2 regions of the Allobosea sp. genome follow, and region 2 is predicted to be linked to the other one. Evidence: predicted binding sites of a transcription regulator. Region 2 holds the regulator's gene; the other holds the start of a gene.
The links. The regulator LexA, encoded in region 2, represses DNA repair genes until DNA is damaged. The targets are predictions, from matches to a motif close to TGTTCNNNNTGTGTTCNG.

Region 1 (7,299 bases), 940 kb from region 2:
TATAGAGCAGCTCGGCGGCGGCGAAGCCCGGATAGATCTCGACACCGAGCGCCTCGGCCCGCGCCGCCAGGAATTTCGCCACCAGCCCGAGCGAGCCGACGAAATTGCCGTGGTTGTTCATCAGCTTCGGCATGCCGAAATTCGGCAGGCGGATGCCGTTGGGCTCGGTCAGGAAGTAGAAGACGTCCTCTGTGACCTCGGTGGTGAGCGGGCGCTCGGGATCGTCGCGCCAGTCCGGCACGAGACGGTCGAGGCCGATCGGATCGATGACGGCGCCAGACAGGATATGGGCGCCGACCTCGGCGCCCTTCTCGACCACGACGACGGAGAGGCTTTCATCGAGCTGCTTCAGCCGGATCGCCGCCGCGAGCCCGGCAGGACCGGCGCCGACGATGACGACGTCATAGTCCATGCTTTCGCGCGGTTCGCTCAGTGCTTCCTTCAAATCCATCCTGCCCTCCGCCTCGAAACCCGCGCCACCCACAACCAGTCTGGAACCCCTCTATCCAAGCGCGCGCGCCATTTTGCAACTGCGCCGGCTCGCGAAGCCGCGCCGGAGGGTGTAGACTTGAACGCATGAGCCTGTCCGATGCCGCCGACCCCGGCGCACCCGATCTTCACGAGCTTCTGAGCTGGTACGCCGAGATGGGCGTGACCGAGGCGCTCGACGAGGTGCCGCGCAACCATTTCGCCGAAGCGGCTCCCCTCCCATCCGCCCCGCGCGCCGCCGGGCAGCTTCGCCCGCTGCCGGGCCGGCCGGCGGCGCCGGCACGGCCGATGCCCGCGGCCGCGACCGCGCCGGACGATGCGACGGTGAGTGCCCGCGCGCTCGCCCGCGAGGCGCGCACGCTCGACGAGCTGAAGGCCGCCATGGCCGGGTTCGAGGGCTGCGCGCTCAAGGCCACGGCCAAGAACCTGGTCTTCGCCGACGGCAACCCGCAAGGCCGGGTGATGATGGTGGGCGAGGCGCCGGGCGCCGACGAGGACCGGCTCGGCCTGCCCTTCGTCGGGCGCTCGGGGCAGTTGCTCGACCGCATGCTGGCGGCGATCGGGCTGAGCCGGAAGGAGGACGTCTACATCGCCAACCTGCTGCCCTGGCGCCCGCCCGGCAACCGCACGCCGACCCCGCAGGAGGTGGCGATCTGCCTGCCCTTCATCCAGCGCCAGATCGAGCTCGCCGATCCCGACATCCTGGTCTGCGTCGGCGGCCCTTCGGCGCAGGGGCTGCTCGGCTTCACCGGCATCTTGCGATCGCGCGGCAAATGGGTGGAATACGACACCGGCACGCGGCGTATCCGCGCCATCGCGACGCTGCACCCGGCCTATCTGCTGCGCCGCCCGCTCGACAAACGCCTGAGCTGGCGCGACCTGCGCGCGCTGAAGGCAGCTTTGGGGGAAAGCTGATCCGGTTCCGGAACCGCCGCGGTCAGCTGGCGTTCAGGAACCGCCTTGCAAAGACGACTTGAGTTCCCCGGCTCTCTTGGCGACATTGCGGGGAGCTTCGCCGGGGACGCCTTCATGCAGTGGAAAGATTACCGCCAGTCCGAAAACCTCGAGGACAGGCGCGGCAGCGGCGGCGGCTTCGCCGGCATGCCCGGCGGGCGCGGCGGCGTCGGAATCGGCACGATGGTGGTGCTCGGCCTGCTCGGCTGGGCGCTCGGCATCGATCCGCGCCTGCTGATCGGCGGCGCCGAGATGCTCGGCGGCATCGGTGGAGGCCGGCAGGCGCAGGAGGCGCAGCCTTCCTCCGGCCCGCCGCAGGACGAGATGGGCCGCTTCGTCTCGGCCGTGCTGGCGCAGAACGAGGACATCTGGTCCAAGATCCTGCCGCAGCAGGCCAATACCCGCTATCAGCCGCCGCGCCTCGTGCTGTTCAACGGCGTCGACCGCTCCGGCTGCGGCACGGCGCAGGCCGCCATGGGGCCGTTCTATTGCCCGGCCGACAAGAAGGTCTATCTCGACACCTCCTTCTTCCGGGAGATGCAGCGCAAGCTCGGCGGCGGCGGCGAGTTCGCCTATGCCTATGTCGTCGGCCACGAGGTCGGCCACCACATCCAGAACCTGCTCGGCATCCTGCCCAAGGCCAACCAGCTGCGCGAGCGCTCCTCCGAGCGCGACGCCAACGCGATCTCGGTGCGCATCGAATTGCAGGCCGACTGCTTCGCCGGCGTCTGGGCGCACAACATCCAGGCGATGGGCCGGCTCGACCAGGGCGACATCGAGCAGGCGATGCGGACCGCCTCGGCCATCGGTGACGACAAGCTGCAAAAGGCGGCGCAGGGCGTGGTCGTGCCGGATTCCTTCACGCACGGCTCCTCGACCCAGCGCATGAAGTGGTTCAACACCGGCTTCCAGTCCGGCTCGATGCAGAGTTGCGACACCTTCCGCAACCAGGTGTAGCGCAATCCTCCGGCCGAACCGTTCCGTTCATCCCGCGTTACTCTTCACCGGGCTAGATTGCGGAACATGAGCCAGAAGGAGAATTCCATGCGTCGTTTCCTGATCGCCGCGGCGATCGCCGCCAGCGCCGCCGCAGCGGCGACAACGGCTTCGGCCACGCCGGCCAGCGAAGCGCTCGCGCCGGCCATCGCGCATCAGCTCGACAGGCAGGCGGTCGAATTCACCGCCAGCGCGGCCAAGCGCGAGCGGATGATGATCATCCAGCAGAACCTGAACCGGCAGCGCCAGGGCGGGCCTGCCTACGGCGCCGGTCGCGGCCGTGGTCCCGGCTACGGCCCGGGCCCCAGGCCGGGTTATGGTCCCGGACCCGGCTACGGCCGTGGCTTCGACCAGGGTTACCGCCCCCGCCCCGGCGGCCCGCCGCCCTATGGCTATGGCCGCCCCCGCTACGACCGCTGGTGACGGCGGTCCGCACAATTTCCGGATTTTTTGACGCGGAGGGCTCATTGCAGCCCTCCGTTTCGTTTTGGCGGGCGCCCGATCCTGGATCGCCAGGCGTCCCACCGGACGCGACGTGACGATCTATCTTCTTGTTTCAGCTTCGGATTTTCCGAACCGTGGCTTCCACTTCCCGGTCCGACGCTCTAGCTCCAGAATCCGTCCTGATGCGCGCGCGGCGAGAACGTATCGTCGCCCTCCTGCTCTTCCTCGCGCTCGTCCTCCTCGCGCTCGGTCTCAAGCGCGCGACGGGAATCGTGCCGTTCAAGCATGGATCTCTCCTTTCGATGTCTGAGGAGCCGCTTTTGGCGTTCGTTAAGCTATGAACTTATGCTGCATTGCACAATACCCTGGCTAGAATGCACTCCGCCATGCATTTCGCGCATGGCCTAACCGGCCCGCTCCCGCAGGACCGGCAGCCGGACGGGGGCGCGGTCGAGGCGGCCGGCCGCCGCCATCGTCCTCGGCAGGACCAGCCCCGGCCGAAGCCCGCGGCCACCGAGGGCGAACAGGACCCGCTCGCGCAGGGATGCGGCGATCCCGCTGAGCGGAATCAGCCCCGGCCGCTGCGGCGCGAGCGAGAGATGGCGCTCCACGACCTGCACCCAATGGGCCTGCGGCGCGTCGCCGGCATCGAACAGCACCAGGCGCTCGCCGCGTGCATGGGCCGCGCCATCCTGCCAGGCCCGGCCCGGATCGGCGCGCAGATAATGCGCGCCGGTCGCGTCTGCGGTCCGCCGCGCCGCCAACGTTCCGGCGGTGTCGACGATCACCGCATGGCCGAGAAGCCCCTCCGCGACCGCCGGAATCAGGATGGAGAGCGTCGCGGCGAGCGCCTCGGGGGAACCATCGCCGCGGATCACAGCCGTGAGCATGAGCGAAATCCTATGCCGCATTGCAGCATGCCACAATCCCGCCACTTGCCTTTTGTTCTTGTTATGTTCACTCTAAAACGGACCAGAAGGCGCCGATTCCCGGCGCCGCCCCGGTTCGAAAAGCCATGCCACAGGCCAGACCCACCCCACGGCCCTTCCCGGCGACGGCCCGTGCCGGCGATCGCGTCGACGCGGAGAGGCGGCGCGGGCGCGGCGCCACGATCAATCCGGGCGGGCGCTACGAGGCCGAGGAACGCATCGCGGAGGATGACGGCTGGGGGTCGCTGGGCGAGCTGCCGCCGTTCCAGACCGAGATCGCCTATGAGAAGGCGCGCAGCATCATCACGCGCAACACCTCGCCCGACATCTCCTTCGACCGCTCGATCAATCCCTATCGCGGCTGCGAGCATGGCTGCGTCTACTGCTTCGCCCGGCCGACCCACGCCTATCTCGGCCTCTCGCCGGGGCTCGACTTCGAGAGCAGGCTGACGGTGAAGCCCGATGCCGCGGCGCTTTTGGAGAAGGAGCTGTCCGCGCCGTCCTACCAGCCGCGCACCATCGCCATCGGCACCAATACCGACGCCTATCAGCCGATCGAGCGGAAGCTCAAGGTCATGCGCGCGATCCTCGAGGTGCTCTCAGCCTTCAACCACCCGGTCGGCATCGTGACGAAATCGGCGCTGGTGCAGCGCGACATCGATATCCTGGCGCCGATGGCGGAGAAGGGGCTGGTCAAGGTCGCGCTCTCGGTGACGACGCTCGATCCGAAGACCGCGCGCGGCATGGAGCCGCGCGCCGCCTCGCCCGCGAAGCGGCTGGAGACGATCCGGCGGCTGGCCGAGGCCGGGATCCCGGTCTCGGTCCTGGTCGCGCCGATCATCCCGGCGATCAACGAGCACGAGATCGAACGCATCCTCGACGCGGCGAAGGCGGCGGGCGCCGAGGGCGCCGGCTACGTTCTGCTCAGGCTGCCGCTCGAGGTCCGCGACATCGTGCAGGAATGGCTCCTGACGCATCATCCCGACAAGCTCAGGCACGTGATGTCGCTGATCCGCTCGACGCGCGGCGGCAAGGACTACGATTCGCAATGGGGCCAGCGCATGGTCGGCTCCGGCCCCTATGCCTGGATGATCGGCCGGCGCTTCGAGATGGCGGCCGAGCGGATCGGCTTCAACGCGGCGCGGCGGCGGCTGCGGACCGATCTCTTCGTCAAGCCGCAGAAGGAGAAGGCGCAGCTCAGCCTGTTCTGAGCGCCGCCCTCAACCCGCCTCGCGGATGGCCTCCGCCGTGGCGAGGTCGACCGAGACCATGCGGCTGACCCCGCGCTCGATCATGGTCACGCCGAACAGCCGCTGCATCCGCGCCATGGTGATCGGGTTGTGGGTGATCAGGATGAAGCGGGTCTCAGTGCTCCGCGCCATCTCGGCGAGCAGGTCGCAATAGCGCTCGACATTGGCGTCGTCGAGCGGCGCGTCGACCTCGTCGAGCACGCAGATCGGCGAGGGGTTGGTCAGGAACACCGCGAAGATCAGCGCGATCGCGGTCAGCGCCTGCTCGCCGCCCGAGAGCAGCGTCATCACCTGCGGCTTCTTGCCGGGCGGGCGGGCGAAGATCTCGAGCCCGGCATCGAGCGGGTCTTCCGAATCCACCAGCCTGAGCTCGGCCTCGCCGCCGCCGAACAAGACGCCGAACAGCCGCTGGAAATGACCGTCGACGACGGTGAAGGCGGCGGCGAGGCGCTCGCGCCCCTCGCGGTTGAGCGCGCCGATCGCCTGCCTGAGGCGGCGGATCGCCTCCGTCAGGTCGTCATGCTCGCCGGACAGCCCCTCGCGCTTGGCCTTGACCGCGACAAGCTCGTCCTCGGCGCGCAGGTTGACGGCGCCGAGCCGCTCGCGCTCGCCCTTGAGATTGACGAGGCGCCGCTCGATCGCCTCCGGTTCCGGCAGGCCGTCGCCCGGCTTGACGCCGGCGATCGCCTGCAGCCCGTCGAGGCCGGTATCGAGGCCATCCTGGATCTGGCGGACGATGTCGGCGAGGCGCTGGCGGGCGGCTTCGAGCCGCGCCTCGGCCGAGGCGCGGCGCTCGCGGGCGCCCGAAAGCCCTTCGAGCGCAAGCCGCGCCTGCCGGTCGGCCTCCGCCAGCGCGGTCTCGCCGGCGGCGAGCCGGTCGGCCGCCGCGCGGCGCGCGCCTTCCGCCCCATCGATTTCGGCGACGAGGCGGCGCCGCTCGACGAGGAAGCTGTCGGGCGCATCGAGGAGGGTCTTGCGCTCGGCATCGGCGGCCTCGATCCGGCGGCGGGTCTCAGCGGCAGCCTGGAGGCTTGCCGCGGCGCGCTCCTCCCAGGCCCGGATCTCGGCGGCGACGGCCTCGCGACGGCGGGCGCGCAATTCCGCTTCCCGGGCCAGGGTCTGGACCCGCGCGCGGGCATCGGAGGCGGCGGTACGGGCTTGCCCCAACAGCAGCCGGGCCTCGAGCAGCCTGTTCTCCAGCGCGGCCGGGGCCGGCAGGAGTGAAAGCCCCGCCTCCTGCGCGGCGACCTGTTGCGTCGCTTCCGAGACCGCCTGGCCAAGGCGCTTGATCGCCTCGGCCAGCGTCGAGCGCTTCACCAGCGTCTCGGCCGCCGCGCGCTCGGCCAGCGTCAGCTGCCCGCGGGCCTGATCGACGGCGCGGCGCGCCAGCCGCGCCGCCTCGATCGCCGCTGTCTCGGCCTCGGCCGCCTGCCGCGCCGCGGTGCTCGCGGCGTCCAATGTCCGGCGCGCTGCCTCCGCTGCCTCGCGGGCCGCTTGTGCCGCGCCTTCGAGATCGGCGAGGCGGTTCTTCTCCGAGAGCCGCCGGGCGGAGGGCGAAGGGGCGTCGGCCGCGCTGGTGAAGCCGTCCCAGCGCCAGAGATCGCCCGCGCGCGAGACCAGCACCTGGCCCTGCCTCAGCGCCGGCCGCAAGGCCTCGCCCGCCTCGGGCGTGACGATGCCGATCTGCCTGAGCCGCCGCAGCAGCGCGGCGGGCGCCGCGACATGGGTGGCGAGCGGCTCGGCGCCCGCCGGCAGGGCGGGGTCGTCCGCGCCTTCGCCGGTATCGCTCCAATGCGCGGGGGCGCCCGTCTCGGTCGAGGCGTCGAGATCGTCACCCAGCGCCGCGCCGAGCGCGATTTCATAGCCCTTGGCGACGCTGACCGCATCGAGGATCGCCGGCCAGCGATCGCCCGCCGCCGGGGCGACGAGCTTGCGCAGCGTGCCGATCTCGGTGTCGAGGCGCTGCGCCCTGCGCTCGGCCTCGGCAAGAGGGCCACGCCGCGCGGCTTCGCGCTCGCGCGCGGAGGCGACCGCCGCGCGTGCCGCGCCCGCCTCGGCATCGGCTCGCTTCAGCGCCGTTTCGGCGACGGCGAGCGCCTCGCGCAGCGCGTCGAGCCGGGCCTTCGCATCGGAGGCGTCGAGGGTTTCGAGATCGTGGACCAGCCTGTCGCGCTCGGCCATGGTGCGGCCCTGGCGCTGGCCGGCCTCCCGCAGCGCGCCTTCCAGCGCCGCCCGCC
Region 2 (7,299 bases):
CCGCAGGCTCGCCGTGGCGCGCGCCGGCGTCAGCGACGCCATCGCGGAAAGCGAGGGCTGGCGGGCGGCGGTGGCGGCCTCCGCCACGCTGCCGGAGGATCTGCAGGGGCTCTTCCTCTACATCGCCCGCACCGCGATCGAGGGCCGGCCCTGCCCCGGCGATGCCGAGCTCGCACGGGTCTATGGCAGCCATTCGCCGAGCCGGGCGCGGCGCCTCATCGGCTATATCGAGGAGCGCGGGCTGATCGTGGTCCATGTCGATTTCCGCGGCCAGCGCACGCTGGCGCTGCCGAGCCTCGGCGTCGAGACCGCGCCGGGACTGGCCCAGCCGCGCACCGCCGGGATGCCGCGCAGCGCGCGGGGGTGAGCAAATCGGACCTGCTGCCACGAAACTTGACCATCCCGCCCCCGAGCGTGCATGACCTCAAGCCGCAGTCACGGGTCCGGCCATGCGCGTTCTGTTGATCGACAACTACGACAGCTTCACCTGGAACCTGGTCCACCTCGTCGGCGGGCTGGGGGCCAAGGTCGATGTCTGGCGCAACGACGCGCTGACGGTCGCGGAGGCGCTCGGCGGCGAGCATGACGCGATCGTGCTCTCGCCCGGCCCCTGCACCCCGAACGAGGCGGGAATCTGCCTCGACCTCATCAGGCAGGGCGCGGGCGTGAAGCCGATCTTCGGCGTCTGCCTCGGCATGCAGGCGATGGGGCAGGCCTTCGGCGGGGAGGTGGTGCGCGCGCCGGAGCCGATGCACGGCAAGATCTCGGCCGTCCGCCACAAGGCGCGCGGCCTGTTCCGCGGCATCAACGGGCCGTTGCAGGCGACGCGCTACCACTCGCTCGTGGTCGAGCGCGCCTCCTGCCCGGCCGTGCTCGAGATCGAGGCGGAGACCGAGGACGGCCTGATCATGGCGCTCTCGCACCGGCACTTGCCGGTCCACGGCGTCCAGTTCCATCCGGAGAGCATCGCCTCCGAGCACGGCGCGACGATCCTGCAAAACTTCCTCGACCTGGCGGCGCGATGGCCGCGCGAACGCGAAGCCTCCGCCCAGCCCCTTTCAGCCTGATCCCGCAGAGTTGCCATGGACGATTTCAAACCCTTCATCGCCAAGGTCGCGACCGGCGCGACGCTCTCGCGTGAGGAAGCGCGCGACGCCTTCGACACGATCCTCTCCGGCGAGGTCACCAATGCGCAGTCGGCCGCCTTCCTGATGGCGCTGCGCGTGCGCGGCGAGACGATCGAGGAGATCGCCGGCGCCGTCGGGGCCATGCGCGGCAAGATGCTTCCCGTGAAGGCCCCGCCCGAGGCGATGGACATCGTCGGCACCGGCGGCGATTCCTCCGGCTCCTACAATGTCTCCACGCTGGCCGCGATCATCACCGCCGCCTGCGGCGTGCCGGTCGCCAAGCACGGCAACCGCGCCGCCTCCTCGCGCTCGGGCGCCGCCGACGTGCTGATGGCGCTTGGCGTCAAGGTCGGGCTCGATCCGGCCGCGACCGAGCGCTGCATCCGGCAAGCCGGCGTCGGCTTCATGTTCGCGCCGACGCATCATGCCTCGATGCGCCATGTCGCGCCGGTGCGCACCGAGCTCGGCACGCGCACGATCTTCAACCTGCTCGGGCCGCTCTCCAACCCGGCCGGGGCGAAGCGCCAGCTCATCGGCGCCTTCTCCGAGACCTGGCTGGAGCCGATGGTCAAGGTGCTCGCCTCCCTCGGCTCGACCAGCGTCTGGGCGGTGCACGGCTCCGACGGGCTCGACGAGATCACCACCACCGGGCCGACCCGCGTCGTCTCGCTGGAGAACGGCGAGATCACCCGCTTCTCGATCAGCCCCGCCGATGTCGGCCTTCAGCCGGCGAAGCCCGAAGACCTGCGCGGCGGCACGCCCGAAGAGAACGCGGCGGCGCTCAACGCCGTGCTCGCCGGGGAGAAGACCGCCTTCCGCGACATCGCCGCCTTCAATGCCGCCGCCGCCCTCCTCGTCGCCGGCAAGGCGAAGGACCTGAAAGAGGGCTTCGCCCTGGCGAGCGCCGCGATCGATTCAGGCCGGGCGAAGGCGACCCTCGCCGCGCTCGTCGAAGCCTCGAACGCGTGAGCGCCGGCATGACCGACATCCTCGCCAGAATCGAAGCCTATAAGCGACAGGAGATCGCCGCCGCCAAGGCCGCCGTCCCGCAGGCCGAGATCGAAAAGCGCGCGCGCGCCGCAGGCCAACCGCGCGGCTTCGCCGATGCGCTCGGGGCCAAGCTCGCGCAAGGCACGCCCGCCCTGATCGCCGAGATCAAGAAGGCGAGCCCGTCCAGGGGCCTGATCCGGGCCGATTTCGACCCGCCCACGCTCGCGCGTGCCTATGCGGCCGGCGGCGCGGCCTGTCTTTCCGTGCTGACCGACGCGCCCTCCTTTCAGGGCAGGCCGGAGTTCCTGACGCAGGCGCGCGAGGCCGCCGGCCTGCCGGCGCTGCGCAAGGATTTCCTCTACGAGCCCTATCAGGTCCATGAGGCCCGCGCCTGGGGCGCCGATTGCATCCTGATCATCATGGCCGGCGTCGACGACGCCACCGCCAAGGCGCTGAACGAGACCGCGCGCGGGCTCGGCATGGACGTGCTGGTCGAGGTGCATGACGACGCCGAGCTCGACCGGGCGCTGAAGCTGGAAAGCAGGCTCATCGGCATCAACAACCGCGACCTGCGCAGCTTCAACGTCGATCTCGCGGTGACGGAACGGCTGGCGCCGCGCGTGCCCGCCGGCCGGATCGTCATTAGCGAAAGCGGCATCTTCAGCCATGCCGACATCGCCCGGCTCAACCGGGCGGGCGTGAACAGCTTTCTCGTCGGCGAGAGCCTGATGCGGCAAGCCGACGTGACCGCCGCGACGCGGGACCTGCTCGCCGGCAAGGCCGACGCGGCGTGAGCAGGCTCAGCCATCTCGACGCCCAGGGTGAGGCGCATATGGTCGATGTCGGCGGCAAGGCCGAGACGGTGCGTCTCGCCATCGCCGAAGGCAACGTCGTGATGGCGCCGGAAACCATCGCGATCGTGCGCGACGGCAACGCCAGGAAGGGCGACGTGCTCGGCACCGCCCGGCTAGCCGGCATCATGGCGGCGAAGCGCACGCATGAGCTGATCCCGCTCTGCCACCCGCTGCTGCTGAGCAAGATTGCCGTCGATCTCACCATCGACGAGGCGCTGCCGGGCGTGCGCGTGCGCGCCGAAGTCAGGATGAAGGGCCAGACCGGCGTCGAGATGGAGGCGCTGACCGCCGTCTCCGTCGCCTGTCTCACCGTCTACGACATGGTCAAGGCCGTCGACCGGGCGATGCGGATCGAGGCTATCCGCCTGCTGCGCAAATCCGGCGGCCAGTCCGGCGATTACGAGGCGAAAGAGTCCTGATGGCGCTCACCCCGGTCCCCGTCGCGCGCAAGGCGCTGCTCGAGAGCATCCCGGGGCCGATGGGAGCGGAGACCCTGCCACTCTCCCAATGCGCCTGGCGGGTGCTCGCCACCGAGGTCGAGGCGCTGAGGACCCATCCGCCCTTCGCCAATTCCGCCATGGACGGCTATGCCGTGCGCGGCGACGAGATGGCGCAAGGCGTTGCGCTCGCCGTGATCGGCGAATCGGCCGCCGGCCGGGCTTTCGAGGGTGCGGTCGGGCCGGGTGAGGCGGTGCGCATCTTCACCGGCGCGCCGATGCCGCAGGGCGCCGACACGATCCTGATCCAGGAAGATGCGGACGGCGTCGGCAGCCCGGCGATCCGCGTGCGCGTGCCGCCCGCGAAGGGCCAGTTCCTGCGCGCTGCGGGGCTCGATTTCCACAAGGGCGACGTCCTGCTGCCGGCCGGGCGCGTGCTCGACGGCGCGGCGCTCGGGCTCGCCGCCGCGATGGGGCACCCGGCCCTGGCCGTCCGGCGCAAGCCCAGCGTCGCGATCCTCGCCACCGGCGACGAGCTGGTGGCGCCGGGCGAGCCGGTGGGGCGCGACCAGATCGTCGCCTCGAACTCGTTCGCGCTCGCCGCGCTGGTCGAGAAGGCCGGCGGCAGCGTGCTCGATCTCGGCATCGCCCGCGACGACCATGCCGACCTCGCCGCGAAGATCGCGCAGGCGCGGGCAGCCGAGGCCGATGTGCTGATCACGCTCGGCGGCGCCTCGGTCGGCGCGCACGACCTCGTGCACGAGGCGCTGACGCGGGCGGGCATGGCGCTCGGCTTCTGGAAGATCGCGATGCGGCCGGGCAAGCCGATGATGACCGGGCGCCTCGGTCCGATGGTGGTGGTCGGCCTGCCCGGCAACCCGGTCTCCTCGATCGTCTGCGGCCATCTCTTCGTGCTGCCGCTGATCGAGGCGCTGCTCGGCATCACTGACGCCGGCCGCGACCGCAGCATCCCCGCTTTGCTCGGCCGCGACCTGCCGGGCAACGACGCGCGCGAGGATTACCTGCGCTCGGAGCTTTCGCTGACGCCGGAAGGCTGGGTCGCGACGCCCTTCGGCCGGCAGGATTCCTCGATGCTCGGCACGCTGGCGCGGGCGCAGGCGCTGACGATCCGCCCGGCCTATGCCCCTCCGGCGAAGCAGGGCGACCCCTGCCGCATCCTGCCGCTACGGTAGCTGCTTGCGGAACACAAGCAGAACGCGTATGGTGTTCGTGCTTTGTTTCGAATCTCTTCCAGGGGCCGGCGGGGACCATGCTGACACGCAAGCAACACGAACTCCTGCGCTTCATCCAGGAACGCTTGCGCGAGAGCGGCGTGCCGCCCTCCTTCGACGAGATGAAGGACGCGCTCGACCTGCGCTCGAAATCCGGCATCCACCGGCTGATCATGGCGCTGGAGGAGCGCGGCTTCATCCGCCGCCTGCCGAACCGGGCGCGCGCGCTCGAGGTCATCAAGACGCCGGAAGGGCTCGGCGCACCGCAGCCGCGGCAGCGCTTCAGCCCGGCCGTGGTCCAGGGCGGCCGAGGCGCTGAGCCGGCTTCCGCCAGGCCGCGCCCCGCGGCAGCGGCGGAGGAGGACGGCCGGCGCGCCGTCGCCATCCCCGTCATGGGCCGCATCGCCGCCGGCACGCCGATCTCGGCGATCCAGAGCCGCAGCCACACCGTTTCGCTGCCGCCCGACATGCTGGGCTCCGGCGAGCATTACGCGCTGGAGGTGCGCGGCGATTCGATGGTCGAGGCCGGCATCCTCGACGGCGATACCGTCATCATCCGCAGGCAGGACACGGCCGATACCGGCGACATCATCGTGGCGCTGATCGACGACGAGGAGGCGACGCTGAAGCGGCTGCGCAAGCGCGGCTCCGCGATCGCGCTCGAAGCGGCGAACCCGGCCTACGAAACCCGCACGCTCGCCCCCGACCGGGTCAAGATCCAGGGGCGGCTGGTCAACCTGATGCGGCGTTACTGAAGGCGATCGGTCGCCATCGGGGCTGGGCGACGGCCCCCGGCTTGATCGGCAACGCCTACAAGGGGTCCGGATCGCCATCGGCGGCATCGGCCGATGGCCGAGGGGCTGCAGCCGGCGGGGCCGCAGGCGCCGGCTTGCCGCGGCTCCAGGGCCTTTCGGCGCCGGAGCGTTCCGCGGCATGGCTGCTCCAGCCCTTGGATGCGCGGTAGAGCGAGGTCGCGCCGCCGCGCGAGAGCGTCATCCGCTCGATCAGCTGCGCCTTGCAGGCCCCACTCCAGGGGGTGGCGGTGACGACGAGGTCGGCCCGCTGGCAATCCTCGACGATCGCCAGCCGGTCGCGCGCATAGGAGACCGTGCGCCGGTCTGCCGTCCGGGCGATGCAGGCCAGCCTGTCGCAGGCGATGCCGGCCCTGAGCGAGGGATCGTCGGGCGAGCGGGCGTCGCCATCGGCGGCGAGCCATTGCTGGAGGACGAAGCGGCTGGGCTTGCCGGCGATGGCGAGGCGCCCGTCGGGCCCACGCACCGCCAGCCCCGCGCCGTCGCGCTCGATCAGGATCTCGGGCCGCTCCGGCTTGCCGGCTATCGCGACGCCGAAGACCAGTGGCAACACCGCAAGCCAGCGCCAGGCGGTCGTCCAGAGCGTCAGCCACAAAAGCGCCAGCGCGAAGCAGCCCAGCACCGCCGGACCGAACGCCGCGACCGTCACCGTGGAATGGTCGATGGTCGCGACCCAATGCGCCACGCTGAGCACCGCGTCGGAGGCGAGCCCCATCAGCGCCCAGGCCGGCCAGTCCAGCCCGAACGGGTAGGCGAGCACGCCGAACACCGCCGCCGGCATCACGAAAAGCGAGACGAAGGGCAGCGCCATGGCGTTGCCGAGCAGGCCGAAGGGGTTGAAGGTCTGGAAATGATAGGCGCCGAAGGGTGCGGTGGCGGCGGTCGCCAGCAAGGTGGTGACGACGATGCCGAGCGCCGCCGTCGCGATCGGCCCAAGCGGCCAGGGCAGCGCCGGCGGCGGATTCGTGCGCTCGCGCCCCTCCCAGCGCTCGGCGAAGGCGATCAGCGCCGCGACCGCGCCGAAGGACATCTGGAAGCTCGGTCCCAGCAGCGCGTCGGGCTCGCGCAGCAGCACGATCATGGCGGCGATCGCGAGGTTGCGCATGCTGAGCGCCGTACGGTCGACCAGGATCGCGCCCAGCATCACCAGCGTCATGATCAGCGAGCGCTCGGTCGCGACGTCGCCGCCGGAGAAGATGCAATAGCCGGTCGCGCCGAGCATGGCCGCCAGCGCCGCGAGCTTCTTCACCGGCCAGCGCAGCGCCGCGGTCTGCGACAGGGCGAGGAGCGCGCGCACCAGCGCGAAGATCGTCCCGGCGGCGAGCACCATGTGCAGCCCGGAGATCGAGACGATGTGGTAGATGCCGGCGGCGCGCAGATCGTTGTTGGTCGCCTCGGTGATCAGGCCGCGCTTGCCGGTGACGAGCGCGGCGGCGACCGCCCCGCCCTGTCCGCCCGCGACCTCGGCGATGCGCCGCGTCAGGGCGTTGCGGGCGCGGTCGATCGTCGCGTCGACGGTCAGGCGCGTCGGCGGGGGATGAGGCGGCGGCGCGAGCGCGATCTTGCCGGAGACGCTGCCGACGGCGCCGATCCCGCGGAAGAAGGCATCGCGGCCGAAATCATAGCCGCCGGCCCTGGCCGGTCCCGGCGGGGGCAGAAGCCGCGCCGTGGCGAGGATGTGGTCGCCCGGCGCCACGGAACCCGCCCGGATGTTGACACGGACCCGCTTCGGCCGCTCGCCCGCAGGCACCCCGGCGATATCCGTGACCAGCAGCACGAGCCGCGCCCCGCCGCCATCGCGGGTTTCGACGCTCTCGACGAAGCCGGAGAGCTTGCCGATGCGCGCC

Region 1: M9917_RS15285 (PA0069 family radical SAM protein) is a predicted target of LexA. The motif match lies at 3,827-3,844, and genes of this name have one in related genera.

The regions. Positions count from the first base shown of each region.
Region 1 covers NZ_JAMLIX010000002.1:72,584-79,882, reverse strand. Annotated here, with positions in the region: gene M9917_RS15315 (electron transfer flavoprotein-ubiquinone oxidoreductase) at 1-451, opposite strand, end outside; gene M9917_RS15310 (uracil-DNA glycosylase) at 577-1,404, shown strand; gene ypfJ (KPN_02809 family neutral zinc metallopeptidase) at 1,519-2,400, shown strand; gene M9917_RS15300 (hypothetical protein) at 2,488-2,862, shown strand; gene M9917_RS15295 (hypothetical protein) at 3,045-3,170, opposite strand; gene M9917_RS15290 (hypothetical protein) at 3,288-3,773, opposite strand; gene M9917_RS15285 (PA0069 family radical SAM protein) at 3,899-5,023, shown strand; gene M9917_RS15280 (chromosome segregation SMC family protein) at 5,033-7,299, opposite strand, start outside.
Region 2 covers NZ_JAMLIX010000002.1:1,015,782-1,023,080, reverse strand. Annotated here, with positions in the region: gene M9917_RS19940 (helicase HerA domain-containing protein) at 1-367, shown strand, start outside; gene M9917_RS19935 (anthranilate synthase component II) at 450-1,067, shown strand; gene trpD (anthranilate phosphoribosyltransferase) at 1,083-2,096, shown strand; gene trpC (indole-3-glycerol phosphate synthase TrpC) at 2,105-2,911, shown strand; gene moaC (cyclic pyranopterin monophosphate synthase MoaC) at 2,908-3,390, shown strand; gene M9917_RS19915 (molybdopterin molybdotransferase MoeA) at 3,390-4,601, shown strand; gene lexA (transcriptional repressor LexA) at 4,679-5,395, shown strand; gene M9917_RS19905 (ComEC/Rec2 family competence protein) at 5,451-7,299, opposite strand, start outside.